Regions from separate parts of the Paenibacillus allorhizoplanae genome, predicted to be linked through region 2. Evidence: a T-box and tRNA genes for the amino acid it is inferred to sense, from the RefSeq annotation. Region 2 holds a T-box; the other holds one or more tRNA genes.
What was found. A T-box is a leader RNA that pairs with one kind of tRNA and senses whether it is charged. The one in region 2 lies ahead of tyrS (tyrosine--tRNA ligase), so its partner is inferred to be a tRNA-Tyr.

Region 1: it encodes a tRNA-Tyr, which carries the amino acid that the T-box ahead of tyrS (tyrosine--tRNA ligase) is inferred to sense. The anticodon was not compared.

The regions. Positions count from the first base shown of each region.
Region 1 is NZ_CAKMMW010000034.1:60-14,592, reverse strand. Features, by position in the region: gene hisD (histidinol dehydrogenase) at 1-544, opposite strand, end outside; gene hisG (ATP phosphoribosyltransferase) at 577-1,212, opposite strand; gene L6I86_RS32545 (ATP phosphoribosyltransferase regulatory subunit) at 1,255-2,433, opposite strand; gene L6I86_RS32540 (peptidoglycan-binding domain-containing protein) at 3,077-3,829, opposite strand; gene L6I86_RS32535 (acyltransferase) at 3,985-4,476, opposite strand; gene ppaX (pyrophosphatase PpaX) at 4,473-5,132, opposite strand; gene lgt (prolipoprotein diacylglyceryl transferase) at 5,110-6,084, opposite strand; gene hprK (HPr(Ser) kinase/phosphatase) at 6,236-7,177, opposite strand; gene L6I86_RS32515 (ABC transporter ATP-binding protein) at 7,348-8,478, opposite strand; gene L6I86_RS32510 (PucR family transcriptional regulator) at 8,591-9,706, opposite strand; gene L6I86_RS32505 (NlpC/P60 family protein) at 9,839-10,690, opposite strand; gene L6I86_RS32500 (gluconate 2-dehydrogenase subunit 3 family protein) at 10,957-11,553, shown strand; gene L6I86_RS32495 (GMC family oxidoreductase) at 11,550-13,112, shown strand; gene L6I86_RS32490 (MTH1187 family thiamine-binding protein) at 13,161-13,460, shown strand; tRNA gene L6I86_RS32485 (tRNA-Lys) at 13,554-13,626, opposite strand; tRNA gene L6I86_RS32480 (tRNA-Tyr) at 13,643-13,724, opposite strand; tRNA gene L6I86_RS32475 (tRNA-Phe) at 13,769-13,841, opposite strand; tRNA gene L6I86_RS32470 (tRNA-Asp) at 13,885-13,961, opposite strand; tRNA gene L6I86_RS32465 (tRNA-Thr) at 13,988-14,063, opposite strand; tRNA gene L6I86_RS32460 (tRNA-Val) at 14,074-14,149, opposite strand; tRNA gene L6I86_RS32455 (tRNA-Met) at 14,168-14,244, opposite strand; tRNA gene L6I86_RS32450 (tRNA-Ser) at 14,272-14,363, opposite strand; partial or broken rRNA gene L6I86_RS32445 (23S ribosomal RNA) at 14,444-14,533, opposite strand, start outside.
Region 2 is NZ_CAKMMW010000006.1:193,960-208,492, forward strand. Features, by position in the region: gene L6I86_RS13115 (glucose PTS transporter subunit IIA) at 1-376, shown strand, start outside; gene ptsP (phosphoenolpyruvate--protein phosphotransferase) at 373-2,112, shown strand; gene L6I86_RS13125 (type 1 glutamine amidotransferase domain-containing protein) at 2,114-2,656, shown strand; gene L6I86_RS13130 (hypothetical protein) at 2,781-3,188, shown strand; gene ccpA (catabolite control protein A) at 3,369-4,376, shown strand; gene L6I86_RS13140 (5'-methylthioadenosine/adenosylhomocysteine nucleosidase) at 4,467-5,168, shown strand; gene L6I86_RS13145 (acetoin utilization protein AcuC) at 5,245-6,426, opposite strand; gene L6I86_RS13150 (GNAT family N-acetyltransferase) at 6,500-7,138, opposite strand; gene acsA (acetate--CoA ligase) at 7,360-9,084, shown strand; gene L6I86_RS13160 (transglycosylase domain-containing protein) at 9,193-12,336, opposite strand; T-box leader at 12,464-12,726, shown strand; gene tyrS (tyrosine--tRNA ligase) at 12,778-14,037, shown strand; gene rpsD (30S ribosomal protein S4) at 14,092-14,533, opposite strand, start outside.

The DNA of each region.
Region 1 (14,533 bases), on a different contig from region 2:
CGCCTACGCGGTAGATCTCTTTCACACCCGCTTCGGCTGCTGCCACGAGAATATGCGGGTTAATGCCTTCTTCGCCCGCGGTGGACGGTGGCGTCACCATCGCGATCTCTGGCACCCCCGCGACGATCGCGGGGATGGCGTTCATGAGCACGGAAGACGGGTACGCCGCCTTCCCGCCGGGCACGTACAATCCGACCCGCTTCAGCGGTCGGATGATTTGGCCTAGCAGACTGCCGTCTGGCTGCAGGTCCATCCACGAGTTGCGTTTCTGCTTCTCATGAAACGCACGAATGTTAGCGGCGGCTTGACGCAGCGCCGCCAGGAATGCGGCGTCGACCTGCGCGTACGCCGCTTGGATCTCTTCGTCGCTGACGCGAAGCTCAGCGACGTTGACGCCGTCGAACTGCTGCGCTAGGCGGCGCAGCGCGGTATCTCCGTCCTGCCGCACCTCATCGATGATGCGGCGGACGGACTCATTTTGCTCGGGTGAGCCGTATTCGACCTCGCGGTTTAATTGAAATTCGGAGGCAGGCATAATCCGCATCTTCATCTTCCTCTCATTTTTATTAACTCAAGCTATAATTTCACTATCGGCAGTACGTCCTGCAGCATATCACACAACCGTTGGATGGAATCGTTCTTCATCCGATAACTCACACGGTTTGCAATTAAGCGGCTCGTGATTTGAAAGATTTCCTCTTGCTCTACGAGACCATTTTCTTTCAACGTTTGGCCAGTCTCCACCATATCTACAATGCGGTCAGCTAGTCCGATTAAAGGCGCCAACTCGATCGAACCATTCAACTTAATGACTTCAACTTGCTGTCCTTTTTCCCGGAAATACTGAGAAGCCACATTCGGATATTTGGTAGCAACACGAGGGTTGATCACCTGTTTCCAATCCGGCAATCCAATCACCGACATGCGGCACCTTGCGATTCCTAGATCAAGCAATTCGTAAACATTCCGATTTTCTTCCATCAGAACATCCTTGCCCACAACCCCGATATCGGCAACGCCGTACTCCACATAAGTAGGAACATCGACCGGTTTGGCTAAAATAAATTCCATCTTCGCCCCTGGCACTGGGATAATCAAACGGCGGCCTTCTTCCAGATCCTCTGGAATAGGCAATCCTGCTTTCGTAAACAGTTTCGCTGCTTGTTTATAGATACGGCCTTTCGGCATCGCTACTTTAAGAATATCATCCACCGTTCCAACCTCCTCCAAACTTCCCTCATCTATGCTGAGAGGTTATTCCGCAATCAGCTTCATTACGTGGTATCCCACTCTGTCCAGATCATTGCTTTGTTCTTTCGTGACAAGCTGTGTGATAACGATACTCACTTTAATGTTTTCATCGCTTCGCATATCCTTCGCCAGCTGCAAGGCTTTCTCACGATGCTCCGCATCGTAGGCGATAAGCACACGAACTGGTTGTTCCACTTGCTCTTTACCAGTTACTTCAAGGATGCGATTCGTTTTCAATGCAAACCCTGTCGCTGGAGCTGGACGTCCAAACTGACTCAATAAATTGTCGTAACGGCCTCCACTGCAGACAGGGAAACCTAGTTCAGCAGCGTAGCCTTCAAACGTCATACCTGTATAGTAGGAGAAATCCCCAATCATCGTTAAATCAATGACAACATGCTCGCTAACACCGTAAGCTTTCAGCACATCCCACACTTCGCATAGATGTCGGATCGCGTCCTGTGCGATTGGATGCTGGGAAACCATACGAGCTTGCTCGCAGATTTCATCACCGCCACGAAGCCTTAGCACGCCGTTCAGCTCACGCTCAACATCAGGCGCCAGAGAAAGCGACTTAATCGCTTCCCGGTATCCGACGTAATCACGGCCGAGTAAATGCTCTTTCAAGGAAAGCTGCGCATCGGTGCGTCCGTCCAATGTTTCTTGGAATAATCCGTTCAGAAAACCAACATGGCCAAGTGCAATCTTAAATTTCTCAACGCCAGCAGCTTGCAAAGAAGCAATCGCTAGCGCCACAACTTCGGCATCCGCTTCCGATGTTGCATCACCGATCAACTCAACGCCAGTTTGATAGAACTCTGAATCTCTGCCCGCTTCTTCTTCTATGGAACGAAAAACATTCGAATGATAAGAAAGACGGAGTGGAAACTCTTGTTCCTTTAGAAGCGAGGAAGCTACACGAGCGATTGGAGCTGTTAACTCCGAACGCAGCACGAGCGTTTTCCCTTTGCGATCAAGCAGCTTGAACAGTTTCTTATCCTCTGTCGAGCTTGCTACACCAACTGTATCGTAATATTCAAGTGTAGGTGTAATAATCTGGTTGTAACCCCAGCGTTCCATACAGGCCAATACACGGAATTCTATATTTCTGAGTTTCGTAACCGCATCAGGCAAATAATCTTTCGCGCCTAACGGTTTTTCAAATACTTTTGGCTTCGACACCGTCTCACCTCTATAAGTAGGAGTATAATCAGTTGTTCTCAATTTATTGTTTATCAATTACTTTAGTGCGTTAACGTGCTACCATACTACCAAAATAAAGAATGTACGGATATTTTAACACGTATCTTTAGGACCGTCAATCGTCTACGCCTTGTTCAGCGCTTTAAGAATGGCATATAAACCCATACGTCGTCAACTGTATATGGAGAAGCCTATATTCACGGCTTTATGCTATAACATTTTGGATCTTCCCGCTTTTCATCCACTTATATTGTGTAGTAGCAGTCCCAATACCTCTACCACCTATCTAACTGGAAAACCTCCAGTTAATTTGAGGGAAATCAACGCTTTTCAACGACTAGATGGTTTTTCTACATCTATTTTCGCCGAAAGTAGCTGGTCGAGCTAAATTTACTGAAATTACCAGCAGAAAATCCATCAATTTGCTTTAGCCGCCGAAATCCCATCCATATAGATGCATAAAATCCAGTTATTTGCGCGCCCCGTAGGAGTCTTCACCCAAACGCATACGGATTCTTGAGGCGCATTGTGACGCTGATGTATGCCGGCGATCAGCGTACTTTCTGACAATAGGAAAAGGCATGCTGCCGCGGCAGCATGCCCTCTTCTAGATAAATCTTGATTAGTCTTCCTCTAATGGTCCATTCGGGGTATTACCGCCACCATTAGGTGCCTGTGGTTGACCACCATTTGGAGCATTATTCCCATTTATACCATTACCATTTCCATTAGGCGACTGTAATTGTCCATTACCGTTGCCATTCGGTGCTTCTCCTTTTTGCCCGTTGCCGTTACTGTTACCATTGCCATATGGTGCTGGTGTTGCTCCACCGTTCGGCGCTGGCGTTTGACCGCCATTTGGTACTGGCTTCGGTCCACCATTAGGTCCCGGAGCTTGTGTCGCACTCGGTCCTTGACCTTTGCCTCCTCCGGCACCACCTTTACCACCTTCCTGACCTTGGCCTTCGCTGGTGCCTCCACCGCCTTGCCATTTACCTTTGCCTTTACCGCCGCCTTGACTCTGGCCAACACCCTTAAGCTTCATATAGCCATAGGTGATCGACTCGAGCGTACGGCTATCTACAGCGCCTGTTACCGGCAGCCCATGCTTTTTCTGAAAGTACTTTACCCCCTGAACCGTTGCATTATCGTAGTAACCATTAATATCACCAGAATAGCTGCCTAGTGATTTCAGCATCCCTTGGATCACATACACATCGGGTCCCTGCGCCTCTTTACCGACAGCCAAACTTATTGTCGGCAAGGATAAAAGCAGCATAAGAGCTAGTACTACAACTCCCGCACGCTTTCCTAGAGACCTTCCAAAGTTACCTTTTTTCACATCTGCGATTTTACTACGATTCCATTGCTGCACTTAAGCGACACCTTCCCTTTTCCTATGATTTCACTGCGTCTTTACTATTCCCAAAATGCCATTTTTAATAGTCGTTTTCGGCAGATTCTGGTTCCCTTTACACAACAAAAAAGGACCCAACATCACAATGACGTTGAGCCCATCTTATTTTCCTCTTACTTTGCACTGCCCGACCGAATTACCTGCATCGGATTACCTGCCACGAAGCTATTAGGGGCTACATCCTTATGGACGACAGAACCCGCACCAATAATCGCATAATCACCAATCGTCACACCTGGCAGAATTGTCGTATTAGCCCCAACCATCACATGAGATCCAATACGTACATCACCTAACCGGTATTCCTTTGTCAAATACTCATGCGCCAAGATCGTCGTGTTATAACCAATGATTGTATTACTCCCAATGTAGATCCGCTCGGGGAAAAACACATCCACCATCACCATCAAGGCAAATGCCGAGTGCTCACCAACTGTCATTCCTAGAACACGACGATATATCCAGTTCTTCAACCGCAAGGATGGCGAATAACGGGTAATTTGAATCCAAACGAAATTCCGCATAGCCTTCCACTTACTGACCGTTTGATAAATTTGCCACAGCGCATTTGGGCCATCTACGGGATACTTCTCTGTCTGCCTCAATCAACCTTCACTTCCGACGATATCCCGACTAATGGCAACAGGTCAAACATATCATCAACAATATGATCCGGGTTGTACTGCTCTAAATAAGAGCGCCCCTTCCAGGACCAGGATACACCTACAGATGTAACTCCTGCATTTTGAGCAGCCTCAATATCATAATGACTATCGCCTACCATCATTGCTTCATCAGGTGAACTGCCTAGCTCTTTCAGCGCTGCAAAGATACCCTCGGGGCTCGGCTTTGGTTCTTTTACATCATCCACTGTTACAATAGCGCTGACGTAAGAGTCTAATCCACAAAGTTTCAGTCCCATCAATGTGGTAAGTCTGATTTTACTTGTCACGATTCCGATTTTGATACCTTTTTCGTGAAGTTTTGCCATTACCGTACGCACGTTCGGGAATTCCTGCACAAGCTCATCATGTTTAGCAAGGTTAAACGTACGATATTTAGTAATCAGCGCCTCAACTTCTTTTTTGCCTGTAAAAAACTCCATTTGCTCCACTAGCGGGCGACCCATATTGGGAATAATAAGCTCCCTACTAATAGGTTCAGGTGTTTCGCCTTCCAAGCTATGCAAGAACGATTGTACAATTAATTCATTCGTGTCTACAATCGTGCCATCCAAATCAAATAGTACGGTTTGAATCATAGTTGACTCCTTTATCTGTCTCTTCATCATTGACTACTTTGTTTTTATCAAGCACTAGCGTAGATACAATTGGATCCGAGTAACGTTCATTGGAATAGCCTTTTTTCCTTCTAATAATGATCATGATCACGGCCGCAATGACAATTAGCAATGCAAGGAGTTGGGAGAAACGAATATTCCCTCCATATGTCAGTACGCCTGGTTCAAACACAATTTTCATAGGTGACCATAACGCATTCATCAATGAAGCCAACCAACCTGGCCCTGTGATATCTAAGCTGTCAGTACGAATCCCTTCAATGAAGAAACGACCGATCGAATACCAGATGAAATAACTTAGAAATAGCTCTCCTGCCCGTAAAAAGGGCCTGCGACGAAGCCAGAACAAGAACAGCAGACCTACAAAGCTCCATATCGATTCATACAAAAAAGCAGGGTGGTAGAATGTCCCCTCGATGTTCATTTGATTTACGATAAAATTCGGTAAATGCAAGGTATCTCTCAAAAACGACTCTTCTACCGGACCGCCGTGAGCTTCCTGATTCATGAAATTGCCCCAACGGCCGATTGCTTGTCCAACAATTAGACCCGGCGCAAGGATATCAGCAATTCGAAAGAAGTTGTATCCTTTGGCCCGAATATAGAATGAAGTACCGATAATAGCCCCGATCAGAGCGCCATAAATTGCAATCCCGCCGTGCCATATCATGAATACTTCCCATAAATTATCCTTATAATCAGCCCATTGGAAAGCTACATAATAAATTCTAGCCCCAATAATGGCAGAAGGAACCCCAATTAACAATAAATCCATGAAGAAGTCAGGTACGATTTTGAATCGTTTCCCTTCCCTGATTGCCAACATTAAACCGATTAATGCGGCTGTTCCCAAAATAATACCATACCACCTTACATGAATCGGCCCTAAGGAGAACGCAATACTTTCTAACATAGTTCCACTCCTTTATTTAGTGAGCTTACGCCCTCTTTGAGAAAACCTTTATCGAGGCCATTCATGGATGAGCGACCGCGTTTAATGGTTGATTTTATCGCCAATAGGAAAGCAGTTCTCGGGAACCGAAAACTTATACTTTCCTATGTGGTCAATCAAAATCCTCAAAATCTTCATTCAATGATTCTGTCAGCTTATTCGTAAACTGCAGCGCCGCGTTATAACCCATACGCTTTAAGCGATAATTCATAGCAGCAACTTCAACAATGACGGCTAAATTTCGGCCTGGTCTTACAGGTATCGTAACTAGCGGCAGGTCAGTATCGATAATCCGCGTTAGCTCCTCATCTAAGCCCAAACGATCGTATTGCTTCTCTTGCTGCCAGTTCTCCAGTTTCACAACAACTGAAATCTTCTTCACATTACGAATCGCGCCTGCACCGAATAGTGTCATGACGTTAATGATACCTACACCGCGGATCTCAAGTAAGTGTCGAATCAACTCTGGGGCATTACCTGTTAATACTTTATCGCCATTTTGCCTAATTTCAACCGCATCATCCGCAATCAGTCGATGCCCTCGTTTTACAAGCTCAAGCGCAGTTTCACTCTTTCCGATCCCACTGCTACCGGTAATCAACATACCTACCCCATAGACATCAACAAGTACACCATGGATTGTCGTGCTGGGCGCAAGCTTATTTTCAAGAAAACCAGTTAATCTGCTTGCAAAAATAGTCGTTGACAGCTGCGTTCTTAGCACCGGAAGATCACGCTTAGTTGCCTCCTCAAGCAATTCCACGGGAACGTCCAGTCCTCTCGTCACAATAATACACGGCGTTTCCTCAGGGGCACAAAGCTGCTCCACCCGGTTTCTACGAACCCCCGTCGTCAACATCTCTATAAACGTAATCTCTGTTTTTCCAAGCATCTGAATTCGCTCTTTGGGATGGTAATTGAAATATCCCGCCATTTCAAGACCAGGGCGATACAAGTCACCAGTAGTAATCTGACGCTTCAGTCCACCCTCTCCTGCTAACACTTCCATATGTAGCTGTTCCATCATTTCGGAAACCTTTACCTTTTTGGCCATTGTCCTAACTCCTCCGAATTTGCTTATGTACCATATGCTTTCCCTTGTTGCACGCAGGCTTCCAATAGTTTCATCGTAATGGAATACCTAATTGAAATCAACTACTGTGTTCATGAACCTCGAAATAAACAAAAAAACCAGCCGATAACGGCTGGCCTTTCAGTACAATCCTATAGGTTTGGGTTAACCAAGATGGAAAGTGTTGATTCTTTATCGAAGAAATGAACTTTGTTCATGTCTAGTGCCAATTTAACGTTAGTACCTTCTTTGATTCCGGAACGACCGTCAACACGAGCGATTACTGTGTTAGCCCCGATACCGTTCAAGTACAAGTACATTTCGTGTCCCAAGTTCTCAGTCAATTCAACGTTAACGTTGAATACTGTTTTCGGGGAAGCTTCCAAGAATACTGGCTCTTCGTGAATATCTTCTGGACGAACTCCCAGAATCACTTCTTTGCCAACGAATCCTTTGTCTTTAAGAACTTGTGCTTTACCAGCTGGAACTTCAACGTTGACAGTACCTGCTTTGAAGAATACACCGCCGCCTTCAGATGCCAATGTTCCGGACATGAAGTTCATGGATGGGGATCCGATGAAACCAGCTACGAACATGTTCACTGGGAAGTTGTAGATTTCTTCTGGTGTAGCAGCTTGTTGAATAATACCTTTATCCATAACAACGATACGATCGCCCATTGTCATTGCTTCGATTTGGTCATGCGTTACGTAGATCGTTGTAACACCAAGACGTTTTGTAAGTTTTGTGATTTCCGCACGCATTTGTACACGAAGTTTCGCATCCAAGTTGGAAAGCGGCTCATCCATTAAGAATACTTGTGGCTCACGAACAATCGCACGACCCAAGGCAACACGTTGACGTTGACCACCGGAAAGAGCTTTTGGCTTACGATCAAGCAAGTGAACGATATCTAGAATTTTCGCTGCTTCGCGAACGCGAGCATCGATATCAGCTTTTTTGAATTTACGAAGTTTCAATCCGAATGCCATGTTTTGATAAACAGTCATATGCGGATAAAGAGCGTAGGATTGGAATACCATCGCGATATCGCGATCTTTTGGAGCTACGTCATTTACAAGGCGGTCTCCGATGTAAAGTTCACCTTCAGTGATTTCCTCTAAGCCTGCGATCATACGAAGAGTTGTGGATTTTCCGCAACCGGATGCACCAACAAGAACTACGAACTCTTTGTCAGCAACTTCAAGATGGAAATCTTTAACTGTTGATTCTTCTGCACCAGAATATCTTTTAACGATATGATTTAAACGTACGCCTGCCATGATTTCATTCCCCCTACAATTTATCGTTCAAATGCTTTATTTATCAACATTTCTATATACACATCTTACCCTACAAGCGGCGGACTGACTATGCACAATCCCTACAAAAAAATCACTTTCTTTTCGTTACTTTGTACAATAGCAAGGCCAGTCGTACCAAAACAGCATGATTAAACGTTCTAACATCCAGTCCCGTTTCGTTCTTGAACTTGTCCAACCGATAAAGCAAGGTATTGCGATGAATATAAAGCTTCTTCGCGGTTTCACTAACATTACAGTCTAGTGTAAAGAAATGCTCCAGCGTCGTTACCGTCTCGCTATCCAGTACATGATCTGTGCCGCGGAGCACCTGCTCAAGGAAATCTGTTTTCTCCTCTTCCTCTATAAGGTGCAACAACTTCTCAAGACGAAGCTCCCAACGCAGATGAATAAAGCTGCCTACGTGGAAGGATCGGCCCAGCATAATGGTTTCACGCAGCTTAAGCACGGTAGCAAACAAAGACTTCGCCGGTTTCACAGGGAAATCAATGGCAAGATGGCATTCACCTACCCATTCATTTGCCAACATCTCATATAAACCTGAGCCAAGTGCATCAAGGGTTTGCTCAACACTTTCTTCCTCGTCCCCATCGCGTTCTTCGCTACCGCTAGTAATAAGGACCTCTGGTGCTAGGATTAACCACTCTTTTTCCAGTAAAGGAATCAGAATAATCTCCGCTTCAAAAAAAGATTCCAACAGCTTCTTAAGCTCCGTATAGGAAACACGCTGGTTCTGAGGATAGTCCCCATACAACAAGAGAGGGATTTTGGTTGAATACAACGATGACTGTGAAGCAAGCGCATCTGGAAGCTCTGCATGACCTGTACCGCGTTCCATTTGCTGCAGCAGCCAATCTCTTAATTGATTCGACTTCCTTTCATCTTCAGACAGATAGGAACCGAATTGCTTTTTCTCTACAGTTTGCTTGGATTCGATCGTAAGTTCGACAAGTTTGCGTTCTGAAACAGACAACTTACTCCCATTTATCTTTAGAACACGAACTTCTTTATGATCCTGTGAAATGAAGAAAAGAACTTCCTCTCCCCGGATCACACTACGACTCAATCCTTCTTGGCGCTCTCCCTGATCCTCCACAAGCTGGTGCCATTCGGAATCCGGTATCAGGCTTATCTGTATTGGCGACTGTAAAACCGCTTCCAATCGCTCCTTGACATGCTCCCAAATCATCTGCCTTCACTCCTTATTGCCTATAGCATCTTCTATATTTATCTCTCTATTGTACCATATGTCTGCCTATTCCTGTGAATCGAAAGGAACCCTCCTGCCACAATTGGCAAGAAGGTCCATATGAAAGAGGTCCTATTTGATTACGCGGCGAGCTGTTACGTAGTGATCTGCCCACCATTCTTTATTCATCGAGGTGAATTTGACTCCACCCTCACCGTACGTATGAATCATCATGCCGTTACCAACATAAATACCGACATGTCCAATGTTTTTACCGGAATCAGGCGTTGTAAAAAAGACCAAGTCTCCGGTCTGTAAATTGCTTTTACTAACGAAAGTGCCTTCCTTCGCTTGATCGCGAGAAACACGTGGCAGTGTAATCCCATAAGCAGCAAACACCGTTTTTGTAAAAGAAGAACAATCCATTGTTTTGGTTTGACCATATTTTGCACCAAATACATAGGGAGTTCCAAGATATTTCTGAGCGGTTAGGATCAACTCGGCTTTCAAACGATCCTTAGCTGAAAGAATACTTCTTCCGCCAATAAAGCTACCTTTAAGTTCACTTACATTGCGAGTGACGACTTCGTCTTTGCTCTGGGATGCCATAACCATTTTACCTTGGCCTACATAGATCCCAGCAAACGTTGGTTTTGAACCACTACCAAAGAACAAGACGTCACCTGGCTCAGCTTTATCTATTTTCGTAATTTTCGTGGATTTCATGTTGAATTGATCCGCTAAAGTTCTAGGTACTGTGTAATTTAACGTTTCATAGACATAATAGATCAGTCCTGATGAATCAAACCCTGCAGAAGGTGTTTCATCACTTTTGGAGTAATCTACGCCAACCATTTTTTTGGCCAAAGAAACGGCATCCATATCATCATTTGCAGCATAAGCGGAAACAGCAGTTGTTGCTGATAATGCGATCGTAATCGCAGCAGTTATTCCTAGCGTGCGGTGTGCAAGACTCTTTAACATTGTATTTCCTCCTGTACGTGCTCTCTTGGGTGAGTTGGGTAAAATGGAAAACATCTCAGTTACTAGTACAAGATTACCATGGTAATGAAAAGACTTTCATTCCTAAAATATTTCCTAACAACCATGACATTGGCAATGGTGCCAATTGTTTCATTTCTTTAAAAATACAACTTCATAGGTGTCATCCTCATATTCTTCATAGTTTTGGAAATAATTGTAGTAGCACTTTTTGGTTTTGATTCTCGTTAACTATGGAGGTGACAAGCATGAAAGATCATAATCATTATCCAACCTTTGATGTCATGGAAGAAAGCAGGGAATGGGATGTACACACGAGATCCATTGTGAAAGCTCGACTAATTCGTGAACACGCATACGGATATGTAACAATCATTGAGGCCGAAACGCTTCGTGCTTGGTGTTCACTGCTTATGGACGATTATCGCGGAGAAATCATTCAATACGTCATTAACCATATCGATCAGGTATTATCTGAAAATAAAGGTGAGGGACACCGGAAAGTGAGCACACCTCCGGTTCGACTACTTTTACGTCATGGACTTAAAGCAATTGACGAAACAGGATGGATTGCGAATAGTCAGCCTTTCTTTCAATTAGATGAGACAAACCAACGGAGCATTATGCTTCAGATCAGCAACGATAGCTATCCACCTACGAAAAATTGGGAAGGCATTCCTCAAAAGATCTTATTCCAAAAGCTTCTTCAACTCTGCGTAGAAGCCTACTATGCTCATCCTTTAGTTTGGTCGGAAATTGGGTTTGGAGGGCCTGCTTATCCTCGCGGATACACCCTTCATAGTCCTGACCAACTTGAATCCTGGGAGGCTGCGAAACGATCATGAAGTGGCGCTATGAAAATGAAACCGTAGACATTGTTATCGTAGGAGCAGGCGCTGCTGGAGGTGTTCTAGCCAAAGAACTCAGTGAAGCTGGGCTTGGTGTAGTTGTGATTGATGCTGGGCCTTGGCGTGATCCTGAGAAGGATTTTGCAAGTGATGAACTGAGTATGAAGCACCTAACTTGGGAGGATACACGTCTTGTTGATGCAGCAGATCCATTCGTTACTGGAAAGCATCAGTCTGGAAAAGGGATTGGCGGCGGCACTCAGAACTTTACGGGGGTTTTTCTGCGATTTCATGAATCTGATTTCAAAACGAAGGCCATTGATGGCGTTGGGGAAGATTGGCCCATTCATTATAAAGATTTGGAACCCTATTACTCGCGTATTGAAAAAGAAATCTCCGTTTCCGGCCCTAAGCACTTCCCGTGGGGAAATTTTCACGGTCCATATCCCTTTCCAGAACTAGATTCACTTAGCCCTAATGCCGTCTTATTTCACAAAGGCTGCAAATCTCTCGGTATTCAATCCGCACCTACACCCTTAGCCATCCTCTCTAACCCGTTGGAAGGCCGCTCTGCTTGCATCAATCGTGGGTTCTGCCTGCAAGGTTGCATCCCTAATGCGAAATTTAGCACATTGATCGTGCACATTCCTAAAGCAGTTCAAGCAGGCGCCGAAATTCTCGCAGACTGCAGGGTCACTCAAATCGAAGTTAATGACTATGGCCATGCTTGCGGGGTTCTGTTCGTCCACGAAGGCATAACCTATCGGCAGCGTGCCAAAACGGTTATCCTCTGTGCGCACGTTGTGGAAACACCTCGTTTGCTACTCCACTCCGCCACACCGCATTTCCCTGATGGATTAGCTAATTCCAGCGGATGGGTAGGCAAGGCGATTATGACGCATAGCAGCAACGATGTTTATGCCAAGTTTGAAGAGGAAGTCCGATTGTACAAAGGAACACCCGTGCTGGCATCTACCCAAGATTTCTATGAGACAGATCCACGTAGAGGTTTTGTCCGCGGGTATACCATACATGCTCACGGCTCTCGGCCTATAGAGATGGCAGAAGGCATTCGCAAGGCCAATGAGGCGCCTTTGTGGGGCTCGTCCTTCAGAAAAGCGATGCAGGATTACAACTTCTATGGTCGTCTCAAAATGGTCGGAGAGGTTCTTCCCAATTGGAACAATCACGTTGCGCTAGCTGATGAAAAAGATGAATATGGCATACCTATGGCTTCCTTAGCCTTCAATTACTGCGATAACGATCTCAAGCTCCTGGATCATGCTGTTGAAAATATGAAGTTGATCCTCCGTGCAGCTGGTGGAGAGATCTCCTATGTCGTTCCAGATACACAACATCTGATGGGTGGTTGCCGGATGGGCAATGACGCCGCTACATCCGTGGTGAACACGTACGGTCAAAGTCATGACATCCCGAACCTTTTCATTTGCGACGCTAGCCTATTCGTCACCTCTAGTGGAGGCAATCCTACGCTTACCGTAATGGCTCTAGCAGCAAGAACTGCTGATTACATTATTGACCTTGCCAGCTCCTGATTGTTATCCTTAACAACAAGTAACTAAAGGAAGGAGCTTGTCATTTCTATGGCCATTGCAGAATTCACCATAATCCCCATCGGAACAGCCACAACCAGCCTAAGCGGCTATGTCGCTGACCTCCATAAAGAATTAGAGCGACATGCAGATATCCGCTTTCAAATGACACCCATGGGTACCATCTTGGAGGGCCCCTTAGACCGCTTATTCGAGGTCATCCGTGCCGTCCACGAGGTTCCCTTCTTGCATGGAGCTGCTCGTGTCTCCACGTCCATCAAAATCGATGATCGCCGCGACAAGCACGCCTCCATGGAACAAAAAATGAAGTCCGTCGCTGACAAGCTCTGAACAGCAAAAAAGCATCCTGCTATAGGATGCTTTTTCTATAATATAATGGAAACAAAAAAAGACCCTACGGTCTTGTACGTTTGCTTATAAAAGTGAGTCATGTAGGATTCGAACCTACGACACCCTGATTAAAAGTCAGGTGCTCTACCAACTGAGCTAATGACTCGTAGGTGAAAGGAAAATGGAGGCTGATGGATTCGAACCACCGAACTCGAAGAGAGCAGATTTACAGTCTGCCGTGTTTAGCCACTTCACTAAGCCTCCAGATACGAGATACCCGTACTGCCAAAGCAATACAACCATCTCAATGGCTTTGGACGGAATCGAACCGCCGACACGAGGATTTTCAGTCCTCTGCTCTACCGACTGAGCTACAAAGCCAAATGATTATTTATAGCATGTCCTACATTAATTGTAAAAGAAATGGCGGAGCTGACGGGATTCGAACCCGCGGTCTCCTGCGTGACAGGCAGGCATGTTAGGCCACTACACCACAGCTCCATGCTACAAAGGTCTTACCATAAAAATGGTGCCGTCGAGAGGACTTGAACCCCCAACCTACTGATTACAAGTCAGTTGCTCTACCAGTTGAGCTACAACGGCGTAAAGATAATGGTGGAGGCTGACGGGATCGAACCGCCGACCCTCTGCTTGTAAGGCAGATGCTCTCCCAGCTGAGCTAAGCCTCCATCTGGTGTTTGGTTTTATGGTAGCGGCAGAGGGGCTCGAACCCCCGACCTTACGGGTATGAACCGTACGCTCTAGCCAGCTGAGCTACGCCGCCACATAAAAGTGTATATATATTTGGAACTGGCGGAGAGAGAGGGATTCGAACCCTCGCACCACTTACGCAGTCTAACCCCTTAGCAGAGGGTCCCCTTATAGCCACTTGGGTATCTCTCCAAGATATATATACGATTCAGGAATAGTATTCCCTGAAAACTAGATACGAAACTTCAACGTAGGTATTTCTCTTAGGAATTTTGGTTAAGCCCTCGACCGATTAGTATTCGTCAGCTGCATACGTTGCCGCACTTCCACCTCGAACCTATCAACCTCGTCGTCTACAAGGG
Region 2 (14,533 bases):
AGGTGAATTGGTTTCCCCTGTAGCAGGTACCATTATGCACATTTACCCGACGATGCATGCGCTTGGGATTCTAACGGATGAAGGGCTTGAAGTTCTGCTGCATATCGGAATTGACACGTCCAGCTTACCAGGTAAGTGCTTTAATGCGGTGGTGAAGGAAGGCGATCGTGTGGAAGCAGGACAGCTGCTAGTGAAGTTCAACTATAACAAAGTTAAGAAATTCGCTTCATCCTTAGCGACACCTATGATAATTACGAATCCAGATATTGTGAAATCATGGAGCTTTGCTCCGTTTAAGCCAGTTAAGAAAGGCCAAGGCTCTGTTATGTCCGTTGTCCTTAAGCCGACTAAATCCGAGGGGGGGACGAACGGATGATTAGAGGTGTAGGCGCGTCATCGGGAATTGCAATGGGTCAAGCGTTTGTTATTCCCACTTGGGAATGGGATTTTCCAGAGAAAATGATAGATGTGACAGATTTAGCGTATGAATTCGAGCGATTGTATGATGGCATTCGGCATTCCAAGGATGAGCTGGAGCTAATCAAACAAGAGATCAAAGAAGTGGTTGGGCAAGAACAAGCCTATATTTTTGATGCGCATTTGGCTATTTTGGAAGACCCTATTTTCATGAATGAGATTCAAGGTATTATTGAGCTGCAATATAAAGCCGCAGAAGTCGCGGTGAAAGAGGTCATTGACAAATTTGTAGGAATGTTCAATTTAATCGATGATGAATACATGAAAGAACGTGCCTTAGATATTAAAGATGTCGGTAATCGACTCTTGAAGCATTTATTGGGGGATACAAGCACAACTGTCCCGCCGATTGATCATCCTTATATTTTAGTTGCGAAGGAGCTTACCCCTTCACAGCTTGCTCATTTGGATCCAACGAATGTGTTAGGACTGTTGACTATTCTGGGAGGCACACACTCGCACGTGTCGATTATGGCCAGAGCGATGTCTGTTCCTTATGTACTTGGATTAGAAGGAAAGCTGCTGCGTCCTATTCAAAATGGTGATTTCTTGATTATTGATGGTCAAGAAGGCACCTTGTATATTAACCCGGACAAGATCACCATAGAACGTTATCAAGCACGTAAGAAAAACTGGCTGGAGTTCAAGGAAAGCTTGCAAGAAATTGCCGATGTGGCTCCACTGACATTAGATAGAAGCTTGGTCAATCTACATGCGAATATTAATTCGGTTATGGAAATTGACCAAGTATTGCGCAATGGCGCATCAGGTGTAGGCCTGTTTCGTACAGAATATTTGTATATGGATCGCGATTCATTGCCTAGTGAAGAGGAGCAATTTGAGGTCTATCGCCACGCGGCCATGCAACTCAAAGGACGTCCAATCGTGATCCGAACCCTGGATATTGGCGGTGACAAGAAACTTGACTACATGCCGCTTGCCAAAGAAGATAATCCCTTCCTAGGCTACCGGGCCATTCGAATCTCTCTGGATCGAACGGATCTCTTTATGACGCAGCTAAGAGCGATCTTAAGAGCTAGTCATTATGGTAATGTGAAGATCATGTATCCAATGGTGACCTCCATAGAAGAGGTGCGTCAAGCGAAAGCGCACTTGGAAAGAGCGAAGCTGGAGCTAAGTAGTCTTGGTGTCCCTTTTAATGCTAATATTGAGGTAGGACTTACCATTGAAGTACCAGCTGCTGCCATCATTGCCGATGTGCTTGCCAGCGAAGTGAATTTCATGAGTATCGGTACGAATGATCTAGTTCAATATGTTCTGGCTGTTGATCGAATGAACGAGAATATCGCGCACTTATATAATCCTTATCATCCGGCCGTTATTCGATTACTCAAACTCGTGATCGACGCAGGCAAGCGTGTTGGCATTCCTGTAGGCGTATGCGGGGAAATGGCTGGAGATATTCGGGCACTGCCGATTTGGCTTGGATTGGGCATTGAGGAGCTGAGCATATCGGTTCAGACGCTCTTGCAAGTCAAGCACAGACTGCTTAGCAGTGATGCCGCGACATGCAAGGCATTAGTAGATCGTATTCTAATTTGCAAAACAAGTGATGAAATCTTGGAGCTTCTTGCTCAAACGGAACAAACGGAATCCATTGTAGGAGGTAATTAGTATGGAATTAGCAGGTTTGAAGGTGCTAGCCTTTGTAGATGAAGAATTTGAAGATTTGGAAATGTGGTATCCTGTCTACCGGTTGCGCGAAGCAGGAGCAATTGTAGATATTGTTGGACCTAAAGCGAAGACCGTATATCATGGCAAATATGGCGTTCCCATCACGACGGATTATGCGTTCGATGAAGTGAAATCTTCGGATTATGTTGGTCTTTATGTTCCTGGTGGTTGGGCACCTGACAAGCTTCGTCGTTATGCCGATGTACTTAGACTAACGCAGGAGTTTCATGCGGATGTAAAGCCTATCGCGCAGATTTGTCATGCTGGCTGGGTTTTGATTTCTGCCAAAATCGTTCAAGGCTACACGATGACATCCACGCCAGGCATTCGCGATGATATCGAAAATGCTGGAGCAATTTGGCTTGATGAAGAAGTGGTCGTGGATCGCAATATTATTTCAGGGCGTAGACCGCCAGACCTTCCGGCATTTTCCAAACGTTTTGTGGATGAAGTTATCTCGTTTAGCAAACAACAGGCAAAGTAACATCTCGCTTCCAAAGGTGGCAAAAACTACTATGTATCGATCAGAAGGAAATCTGATGACATCGTAGAATAACATAGTACAAGCAACTAATGTACATGCCGCCTGTCAGTGAAGGAGTGTTAGAATGCAAAAGTATTGTAAGTGCGGACGCACGATGAACCTTCGTCTGCGCACGGTTATTTATCAAAGTAAAGTAGATATTGAGAATGTTCCTATCTATTCCTGTGAGGCCTGTGGACGAAGTGAGGTCGTACCTCATGTAAAGCCTGAACTTACCGGTCTGATCGGTAGGCTGGGTAGTAAACCAGAGAAGCAGCAATTCTTCTTCCATGAAGTTTCGGAGGTTGCCTTTCTGCTGTTAAAAGTAACAGAAAAAGAGCGTATGAATGATTCGATGGAGAAAATTGTGGAGGAACGAATCAATGAGCTGTTGGACATCTTGTTGCTAGCGCAATCGCTAGGCGATGAGCCATGGGCGGAGGAAATTCGTAAACGGTTATCTCAAATCACTCAAAGCGCAATTTCAACCTAAAAATGGGCTGCCAATCTCGAGAAGAGGTTGGCTTTTATTCTATTTGTGACCCTTTTGAAAATAAAATGAAAATTATTTTCAAAGCATTTTCATTTTGCATTGCAAGATGGATTAATTTGTCGTATCATAACGATAATATACTAGGTTCGCAGAATACTTGTGAAAATGGAGAGAGTAACCGTGACCGTAACCATTTATGATGTAGCGAGAGAAGCAGGCGTTTCCATGGCAACCGTATCTCGGGTCGTTAATAATAACCCGAACGTGAAGCCGCAAACACGTAAGAAAGTTTTTGAAGCCATTGAACGATTGGGTTACCGTCCAAATGCGGTAGCTAGAGGATTAGCAAGTAAAAAAACGACAACAGTTGGCGTTGTTATTCCCGATATATCCAATTCTATTTTTGCTGAAGTAGCGCGTGGAATTGAGGATATTGCGAATATGTACCATTACAATATTATTTTGTGTAATGCGGACAAGAAGAAAGAGAAAGAAATTCGTGTCATCAACACGTTGCTTGAGAAACAAGTTGACGGGTTGCTTTTCATGGGTGGTGTTGTTACGGAAGAACATATTCAAGCTTTCCGTACGTCATCCGTTCCCGTTGTCCTATGTGGCACGAAGGATGAGAACCAAGCGATGGCATCCGTTGATATTGATCATGAGGCAGCTGCATTTGATGCAGTGAACGTACTTATTGAAGCAGGGCATCGCGATATTGCCATGATTTCTGGAACTCTACAGGATCCAGCGAATGGCTTCGCTAGATATCAAGGTTACAAACGTGCACTTGAAACCGCTGGTATTCCAGTACGTGATGAGTATGTACGGATTGGTAATTACCGTTATGAGTCAAGCGTGGATGCAGTCAACTATTTCTTGGAGCTTTCTCCTAGACCGTCCGCCATTTTCTCGGCAACGGATGAAATGGCAATTGGCGCTATTCATACGATTCAAGACAATGGGCTTCGCGTTCCCGAAGATATCGCTGTAATCAGTGTGGACAATATCCGCATGGCATCCATGGTAAGACCTACATTAACGACGGTAGCTCAACCCATGTATGATATCGGAGCTGTGTCGATGCGACTACTGACGAAGCTGATGAATAAAGAATCAACAGAAAATATGCAAGTTATTTTACCGCATGAAATCATTAATCGTCATTCGGTTAAAGCTCGAGCTTAAGTGAAAAATAAACCTCTAATCGTGTCCTTCCATTCTGGAAGAGACGCGATAGAGGTTTTCTCATGTAGGAATAGAGAGAGGGAAATCAATATGACTTGGAACAAAATCGCATTAATCGGAGCAATGAATGAAGAAATTGAGCTGCTCGTTGCTCATATGACAGATATAAGCGAAACGGTAAAAGCGGGCATTACATTTCGAGAAGGTACTTATTTCGGTAAAGATGTCGTTGTCTGTCGCACAGGCGTTGGGAAAGTGAATGCTGCAGTTACCACACAAATTCTAATTGATCAGTTCGGTGTAGAAGCTGTTATCTTCACAGGTGTAGCTGGCGCCTTAGATCCTGAATTACAAATTGGCGATCTAGTTATTTCCACAGAATGTGTACAGCATGATATGGACGTGACAGCATTAGGATTTCCGCGCGGCGTTATTCCGTACGCTGAGAACTCGGTGTACGCAGCTGATCGCAAACTCGTAGAGCTAGCCGTAGCTTCGGGAGAGAAATTGTTTGCAGGTAAAGTGAAGCAGGGTAGAGTACTTTCAGGGGACCAATTCATTGCAAGCCGAGAAGTAGTAGCTAGTCTGTATCAAGAGCTGAATGGTGTCTGTGTGGAGATGGAAGGATCATCTGTTGCACAAGTATGTGCGATGAATGGTATACCTTATGTTGTCTTGCGCTCCATGTCTGACAAAGCAGATGGTTCTGCGCATGTGAATTTCGCGGAGTTTACGGTGATTGCATCGGAGAATTCGTATAAAATGGTTGAAGATATGGTGAAGCAGCTGTAAAACGGCTACCCATGAATAAAGCTCAGAGCATCGCCTAGTTGGCGGTAATCTGAGCTTTTCTTAATTCCGGAACGATTTATTTCAAATACATCATCGCCAGTTCCTTGGTCTGTCGATTCTTCTCGGTGATCACCTGGCGCCTTGGAATCGGTGCCCAAGCTTCAACCGGGTCGAGCCACGTCTCCACGAGTGGGACGGGGCTCTTGCCCTGCCAGGCGTCTAGCCACGCCTGGGGCAGCCTCAGCTGGGGCTCCGCCTCCAGCTGACTCATAATCGCCTGCTCGCTCATCACGAGCCAGAGCAGGCTCCAAGCCCGTGGTACGACACGCCAGATGTCGTACCCGCCGCCCCCGAGCGCGACCCACCGACCTTCGCACCATTGGTGCGCAAGTCGATGGATGAGCTCGGGCATGGCCTTGTACACGCGCATGGAGCAATGCACATGCGCGAGCGGGTCGAAAGCATGGGCGTCGCATCCATGCTGCGAGATAATGACGTCCGGCTGGAAGCGGGCGATCAGCTCGGTAAGCACCTCGCTGAAACATTCCAGCCAAGAATCATCCTCGGTGTAAGGCTCCACCGGGATGTTTACACTCGTTCCGAACGCGTCGCCTTCTCCGCGTTCGTTCACAGCCCCCGTGCCGGGGAATAAATATTTCCCCGTCTCGTGAATAGACAACGTGCCGACCTGCGGGTCGGCGTAGAAACTCCACTGCACGCCATCGCCGTGGTGTACGTCTGTATCGATGTAGAGCACCTTAGCGCCATACTTCTCTTTGGCATAAGCGATCGCCGCAGATGCGTCATTATAGACGCAGAAGCCCGCACCTTTGCTCTGCAGGGCATGGTGGAGGCCACCGCCTAAATGTAAGGCATGAGGCGCTTGGCCGGTCATAACGAGGTCTACGGCAAGGATAGAGCCGCCTACGACCTTCGCAGTGATGTCATGCATCCCTGGGAAGTAGGGCGTGTCGTCTGTATCGAGCCCGAAACGGGCTGCTTCACGCACCCAGCGTTCCTCAGGAGCAGGAACACTCAGCGCTTTTACTGCCTCGATATAAGTAGCTGAATGCACCCGCAAGAGTTCTGCATCAGTCGCTGAGCGAGACGTTAGTACCGCCTTGTCTGGAAGTGCACCAGATTTACGTAGCAAATCAACGGTCATAATGAGACGATCCTGATTAAAAGGATGTGTATCATTAAATTTATATTGAATCTCTTGATCATCATAGATAAACACAGGTTCCGTAAACTTCATGTCCATTTCCAAATTCCCCCGAATTGGCTAACAATTTCGTTTGAAGATCTGCTGCTAACTACATCTCATGGAGCTAATACATAAAGCGCTGCTGAAAACGCACGCGATCAAACTGCTCGACTGACGAGATGGGTACTTGCTTCCCAATTCTCACCATCAGACAGTTGGCAGGATGTGAGCAAATTTCTGGATCATCGGTTGCAAACCAGATCATATCGACGCTTTTCATGAGTTTTTCCATCATTTGACGATATTCCCAAACGGTTAATTTACTCGTTTCCAAATCCCAATGCCAATAATATTCGGTTGTGAAGCAAATGACATTTTCCATTTGATCATCTTCAAATGCAAGCTGAATCATTTTTTTGCCTAAACCTATCGATCTGTAATCATCAGCGACTTCAATCGCACCGAGTTCAATTAAATCCTTCATATTGCCTTGTGACCATCGCTCAATTTCATCTGCGTAATGGAAGGTGACGTAACCGACAATCGTGGATCCATCTTTCGCAAGTATGATTCTTCCTTCAGGTAACCCCGCAATCTCGATGAGTGCTTCGAGTTGTTCTTTCGGTCTCCGGAAGGCGTCAAGCTTCGTGTGCATGGTAAGTTCCTGCAATTTCTCTGGTGAAACGGGACCCTCAATTATAATTTCAGGTTGATCGGGAGCAGTGCGCAAGCTTTGTGAGTGGTAGATTTTGATATGCTGCATAACTTTTGCTCTCCTTCTAAAAAACAGCATGATGGGCGTTTCCTTTACGAAGATTCATAGTAATTTTATACCAAACTTTTGTTTGAAATCATAGCAAAACTTAAACATAGGCGAAATATTCTGAGTATGTTATAATAGAACATGTCAAAAATCGATCACATTTTGCTCGAATTCATCAGTAAAGTGAAAGCGGTTTATTTCGTGAGGAGGGTTTTACGTTTATGGATCAAATTAAAGATGAACTCATTAAATCAGTATCCCTTAATCCAAACATGGCTAATTACGAACAAACACATGCGACATTTGATTGGGCAGACATCGAGAAAAACTTCTCCTGGTACGAAACAGGTAAAGTGAATATGGCCTATGAAGCTATTGACCGTCATGCGGAAGGCGGGAAGAGGGACAAAATTGCTTTATATTACAGCGACAGCACACGTGATGAAGCGATTACTTTTGGACAAATGAAGGAAAGATCCAATCAGTTTGGTAATGTGCTTAGAAATCTAGGCATTGGCAAGGGTGAGAGAGTTTTCATTTTCATGCCGCGGACACCTGAACTGTATTATTCTTTACTGGGATCACTCAAAGTAGGCGCGGTTGTTGGACCACTTTTTGAAGCATTCATGGAAACAGCAGTTCGAGATCGATTGGAAGATAGTGAAGCGGTTGCGATTATCACGACGCCTAGCCAATTATCACGTGTGCCTTATAGTGAACTTCCACACCTTAAGCATGTGATCCTTGTAGGGGAGAACATTGAGCTTGGTGAAGGACAAGTTGATTATCATAAAGAAATGGCAAATGCTTCTACAGAGCTTGAGATTGAATGGTTGGACCGTGAAGATGGATTAATTATTCATTATACATCCGGGTCAACTGGGAAACCGAAAGGTGTATTCCACGTTCAAAATGCGATGTTGCAGCACTATTATACGGGACAAATTGTTCTTGATTTAAAAGAAGATGACATCTACTGGTGTACGGCAGACCCAGGTTGGGTAACAGGTACTTCCTACGGGATTTTCGCTCCATGGTTGAATGGTGCGACGAATGTAATTCGCGGAGGACGTTTCAGTCCGCAGGATTGGTACAATACACTTCAGAAATATAAAGTAACCGTTTGGTACAGTGCGCCAACAGCTTTCCGTATGTTGATGGGGGCAGGCGATGATGTTTCTGCAAGCTATGATTTGTCGGCACTTCGTCATGTATTGAGTGTTGGTGAACCTTTGAATCCGGAAGTCGTCAGATGGGGTATGAAGGTCTATAATCAACGTATTCACGATACGTGGTGGATGACAGAGACAGGCGGACAGTTGATTTGTAACTATCCTTCCATGACGATTAAACCAGGCTCTATGGGTCGTCCAATTCCAGGTGTTGATGCTGCCATTATCGATGATGCTGGTAATGTTCTGCCTCCGAATCGGATGGGGAACCTCGCGATCAAAACACCTTGGCCATCGATGATGCGTAAAATTTGGAATAACCCGTCCAAGTATGAAGAGTACTTCCGTTTGACAGGCTGGTACGTTTCCGGAGATTCCGCTTATCAAGATGAGGATGGTTATTTCTGGTTCCAAGGTCGAGTGGATGATGTGATTAACACGGCAGGTGAGCGCGTAGGTCCATTTGAAGTTGAAAGCAAGCTTGTTGAGCATCCAGCTGTTGCTGAAGCTGGGGTTATTGGGAAACCAGACCCTATGCGGGGAGAAATTATCAAAGCATTTATCGCGTTGCGCGAAGGCTTTGTTGCTTCTGATGAACTTAAAGCTGAAATTTCTAAGTTCGTTAAGGAAGGTCTATCCGCGCATGCGGCACCGCGTGAGATTGAATTCAAGGACAAGCTGCCAAAAACACGCAGCGGGAAGATCATGCGCCGTGTGCTTAAAGCATGGGAGCTTAACCTTCCGACAGGTGACTTATCGACAATTGAAGATTAATTTAGGTTCATCTCTAGCTTTCTCCGTACCCTTAGTGGTGCAGAGAAAGCTTTTTTGTGCATCAAAAAAAGAAGAACCTGGCAGCACCAGGTTCTTCTTCAATTACGCTTATTTATTATAAGCGATGGTGGCAGAGAATTTAGACTCTCCAGCTTCATTAATGGCTGTGATTTTATAATAGCCATTGAAAGCTGCCGCGTAATAATGGAATTCAGTTCCATTCTCAACAGTGCCTAGCTTCGTGTAAGTGCCCTTTTCTTTATCACTAAAGTAAACGATATACTGTTTGACTTTGTCTTTGGCATCATTCGCTTTCCATGTTAGGACAAGTGAAGCTTCTTCAGCTTTTGCCTTGATGCCCGTTGGTGCAGAAGGAGCATCCTTGGATACCGGCTTGCCCGTAGGAGTGCCAGCTCCCGTTCCACCATTCGTTGTTCCTGGTGATGGGATAGTAAGATCTGTCAAAGGGTTGCCATTGCTATCCACACCAGGGATGATTAATGAATCTAGAGAGCTACCATCCGTATAAGAGGACCGGCTTGGTATGGATTCTTTACCTGCTACATCAACAGCAGTGACATAGTAGCCTGTTATAGCTGCGGTTTGAAGTTGATCAACAAACTTCGCTTCTGCACCCGCCAGCACGACTTTACCTCCCATGAGCTGGAACTTGCCTTGATTATCCGAACGATAAATGCGATAGCCTACGATATCTGCATCCGTGTTCGGTTGGAAAGTAATTGTCGCCGTATCACCTGATTTGACTGTCACGACGTTCAGAGGTGCTGGAGGTACTTTCCCATCGTCAACCCTTGGATCAACTTCGGAAGGAGCATCTACGTCATAGTCAGTTGGCTTATAGAAATCGATAGGCTTTCTGCTTTTCTCAGGAAGCTTTTGCATCGCTTCATCGATTTCTTTTAATAATTGGGTGATCGATTTTTGTCGTTTAATCACGACTTTCTCTGATACGAAATCAGCAGGTGTCGTTTCTTGAGCTACATAATTGAGCCCATTTAGCGAACTGATTTTCATTTTAACCATGACATTATCGGTTGCTGTAGGCAAATACTTTTTGTTGAAAATATCGGTCACCAAATGCTCGGAGCTTGTCGTCAGCTCACTTGGAAGCATGCCGGATAAGCTGGAGACTGTTGATGAAACGATACCATCTGGCTTCGCGAATGTTTTGTTCGGGAACAGATTAGGTTTTTGCTCAATTGTTTTGTTCAAGATGAGCGCCCAAATATCTTTTGCATGATTGGTTTGGCCCGTTTTGGAAGACAGCTTATTAATCGGCTGATCATAACCGATCCACACACCGACAGTTACATCAGGGGTGAAGCCCATGAACCAAGCATCAGCATCATCCTGTGTGGAGCCTGTTTTTCCAGAGATCTCGATTTTACCGTATGATTTGAATTTTTTCATGAGATCCGTAGCTGTCCCTTGGCTAGCATTGCTAATAACGGTTTTCATCATATCCGTTATTAGGTAAGCCGTTTGCGGTGAGTACACGGTTTGGGGCTTCTGCTCATGAGCATAAATGGTCTTGCCATTCGAATCTTTAATTTCACGAATTAAGTACGGTGCATTAAACACGCCTTTATTCGGAATAGATGCATATGCACCTGCTAGTTCCTTGACTGAGGTTCCACGACTTAAACCACCTATAACACCGGTTTGTGCGACATTATCCTCTTTGGTAAGAGACGTAATACCTAGTTTCTTAGCGAAGTCCCATGCTTGCGTAATGCCTACTTTATTGAGGAATATATCGATAGCTGGGATATTATAGGATTGATTTAAAGCTCTTCGCGCCGTCATCAGGCCATGGAATTTATGGTCCCAGTTCTCTGGTAGATGGAAGCCTTTAACGCCATCTTTGAGAATGATTGGGATATCATCTACGATGGTGGCAGGCTGAATGACCCCTTTTTCAAGTGCAGGGATATAAGCAGCAATTGGTTTCATTGTAGACCCAGGCTGCCTGTAGGCTTGCGTAGCATGATTCAGCTGCTCATCGAAGAAGTCACGACCTTCAATCATTCCTGTGATGGCACCCGTTTTGGAATCAATCATGATGGCACCAACTTGCTCTATGCCGCCTTTTTTCTCATCCGTAGGTGCGAAATTCTTCTCATTGCTTGATATCTCATGCATCGAATCATAAATTGTTTTATCAATCGTGGTGTAGATTTGATAACCGCCGCGTAATAGCTGTGTATGTATGCTTTTGAGTGCTTCGTTATAAGCGGCTTGGTTCGTTTTCGGGTCAAGCTCAGGATGTTGAAGCTTCAATAAAATCTCGGATGCTTCCTGCTCGGTTTCAATCATTAGATAAGGGTAGGTCGTATACGCTTTTTGAGCTGCTGCCGGCATGGAAGCTTTGAGATCGAATTTCAAGGCATCTTGATATTGATCATTGGTGATTTTGTTTTCTTCCATCATCCGCTTTAATACTAATTGCTGACGCGTTACCGCTTTTTTGAAGCCATCCTCATCGAAAGCTGGCTTACTTGTAAAAGCCGAATATTGCGATGGGGATTGAGGTAATCCGGCTAAATAAGCGGCTTGTGCAATATTCAATTTGGCTAAATCATCGATATTGAACAGACCTTTGGCAGCGGCTTTAATGCCGTAAAGATTATAACCCGTTGCCCCATTGCCATATGGGATTTTATTTAGGTAAGCAAGTAAAATTTCATCCTTCGACATGATGCGTTCCATCCGAAGTGCAAGCAGCAACTCTCTTGCTTTACGGCCGTCATCGCGATCAAGTGTGAGGAAAACACGTCTAGCTAGCTGTTGCGTAATTGTACTTCCACCGGTTTGCACATCTTCATTCAGAAGCTTCTGTGTGACTGCACGGTAGAGACCACGGAAATCGATGCCGCGATGATTGTAGAAATCTTTATCCTCAATGGCGAGGACGGCGTCTAGCAAGTTCTGAGGGATGTCTTCGAGTTGTGCAAGACGTCGATCTTCTTCGGTCCGTAATTGTCCAATCACAGCATCATCATTGAAGTAGGCGAACCCTGTGATCGCATTCTCTTGCATTTGTTGTCGAATCGCATCTTCGCTGCGGATAGGATCTTTTTTAACTAGTGCACTTACATATCCGAAAGCGGCGGATCCACCTAGCAGGCCAGCCAAAAACACACAAATAATGGCCCATTTTAATGAAATTCCAATTACTTTAAATGTCGTTCTAACCCAGGGACGATTCCATTTCGCGAAAAAATTACGCATAAGTTCCAATATCCTCCTTACATGACCCCTAATAGTATACCATAATTGCACCTTTTGCGGTAATGCTGATGGGAGAAAGGTTCAGTTCTAGGTTTGACAACCATCAGATTCCTATGTTATAACAAGTACAAATGCGTTGATGGATCAGCAGTAGGTAGCTTGTGGATGCTTTCAGAGAGCCGGTGGAGGGTGCGAACCGGTACCTGCAGGTTAGTGAATTACGGTCTTGAGCAGTAAATGGGAACCTGCAGGAATGTGCCTGCACAAGTAGTATTTACCGATTAAACCTCGTTATCGGTTCTTGAGTGAAAATAGCACGCCGTGCCTAGATGTACGTAACTGCTGTTTTAATTAGGGTGGTACCGCGAGTCAAGTCTTCTCGTCCCTTTGGGATAAGAAGGCTTTTTTGTTTTTTCATTTCATAATAAAGGATGGTTGTACATGAGTATTCTGAAGGATTTAGAGTTTCGCGGTTTGCTGCATCAAATTACGGATAGAGAAGGTTTAGACAAGAAGCTGAGTGAAGAGCGCGTTGTCCTGTACTGCGGCTTTGATCCGACAGCTGATAGCTTGCATATAGGCAGTTTGCTTCCCATTTTAACATTGAGAAGATTCCAGCTTGCTGGACATGTTCCTTTAGCTTTGGTAGGCGGTGGGACGGGGCTTATTGGTGATCCGAGTGGTAAGGCGAATGAACGAACATTGAACGGACCTGAAGTCGTTGAAGCATGGTCTCAAAGTATTAAAAATCAGCTCTCACGTTTCCTTGATTTCTCAACTGAAATTGAAAACAGTGCTGAGTTAGTGAACAATTACGATTGGTTAGGCTCCCTGAACGTGATTGAATTCCTACGCGATGTAGGCAAAAACTTTACAGTGAACTACATGCTGGCTAAGGATTCAGTGGATTCTCGTATTACGAAAGGGATTTCGTTTACAGAGTTCAGTTACATGATTCTTCAATCCTATGATTTCCTGAAGCTAAATGAAATGAAGAACTGTTCCGTTCAAATTGGTGGAAGTGACCAATGGGGGAATATTACGGCTGGACTTGAGCTTATTGGCAAATCAACAGATCGCCGCGCTTTCGGTGTGACATTGCCACTTGTTACGAAGAGCGATGGGCAGAAGTTTGGTAAAACGGAAGGCGGAGCTATTTGGCTGGATGCAAACAAAACTTCACCGTATCAGTTCTACCAATTCTGGTTAGGGACTGCGGACAATGATGTTATCCGATTCCTGAAATATTTCACATTTGAATCTCAGGAAGAAATTGAACGACTTGAAGCTGAAGTAGTCGCACAGCCAGGGAAGAGAGAAGCTCAGAAAGTGCTGGCTCGCGAAGTAACGAAGCTTGTTCATGGGGGGGAGGCGCTAGAGAGTGCGCTTAATATCACATCTGCTTTATTCAGTGGAGATATCCAGTCACTATCACGTGTTGAAATTGAGGAAGCGTTCAAGGATGTACCTTCAACAACATTAGAGCAAGATGATGTCGCGTTGATTGAACTTCTTATTTCTGTGGGAGCAGCACCATCCAAACGCCAGTCGCGTCAAGACATTGAAAGCGGAGCCGTAACAGTGAACGGCGTGAAGGTGACAGACCTGGAAGCGACGACGAAACAATTGGGTCGACTAGGTGATTCCTATCTCATTATTCGCCGCGGTAAGAAGAATTACTTCCTCGTCAAATTTGAATAAAACTTAAGTAACAAAATAACCCCCTTAGGGAAATCCCTAAGGGGGTTGCTTTTATTAACGGCTGTAGAACTCGACGATTTGTTTTTCGTCAATTTCTTGTGGAAGCTCGGAACGTTCTGGTAAACGGATGTATTTACCTTCTACGCTTGCGTCGTTAAACTCAAGGTAAGTTGGAAGGTAGTTACGGTTAGCAAGAGCTTCTTTCACAGTGGAAAGGCCTTTGCTTCTTTCACGAAGTGAAATCACATCACCAGTGGATACGATGTAAGAAGCGATGTCAACTTTTTTGCCGTTCACAGTTACGTGACCATGAGCAACTAGTTGACGAGCACCTGCACGGGAGTTGGAAAGACCAAGACGGTAAACCAAGTTGTCTAGGCGGCTTTCAAGCAATACCATGAAGTTTTCACCGGCAATACCTTTAAGCTTGGATGCTTTGTCGAACAAGTTGCGGAATTGTTTTTCGTTCAAACCGTACATGTGACGAAGTTTTTGC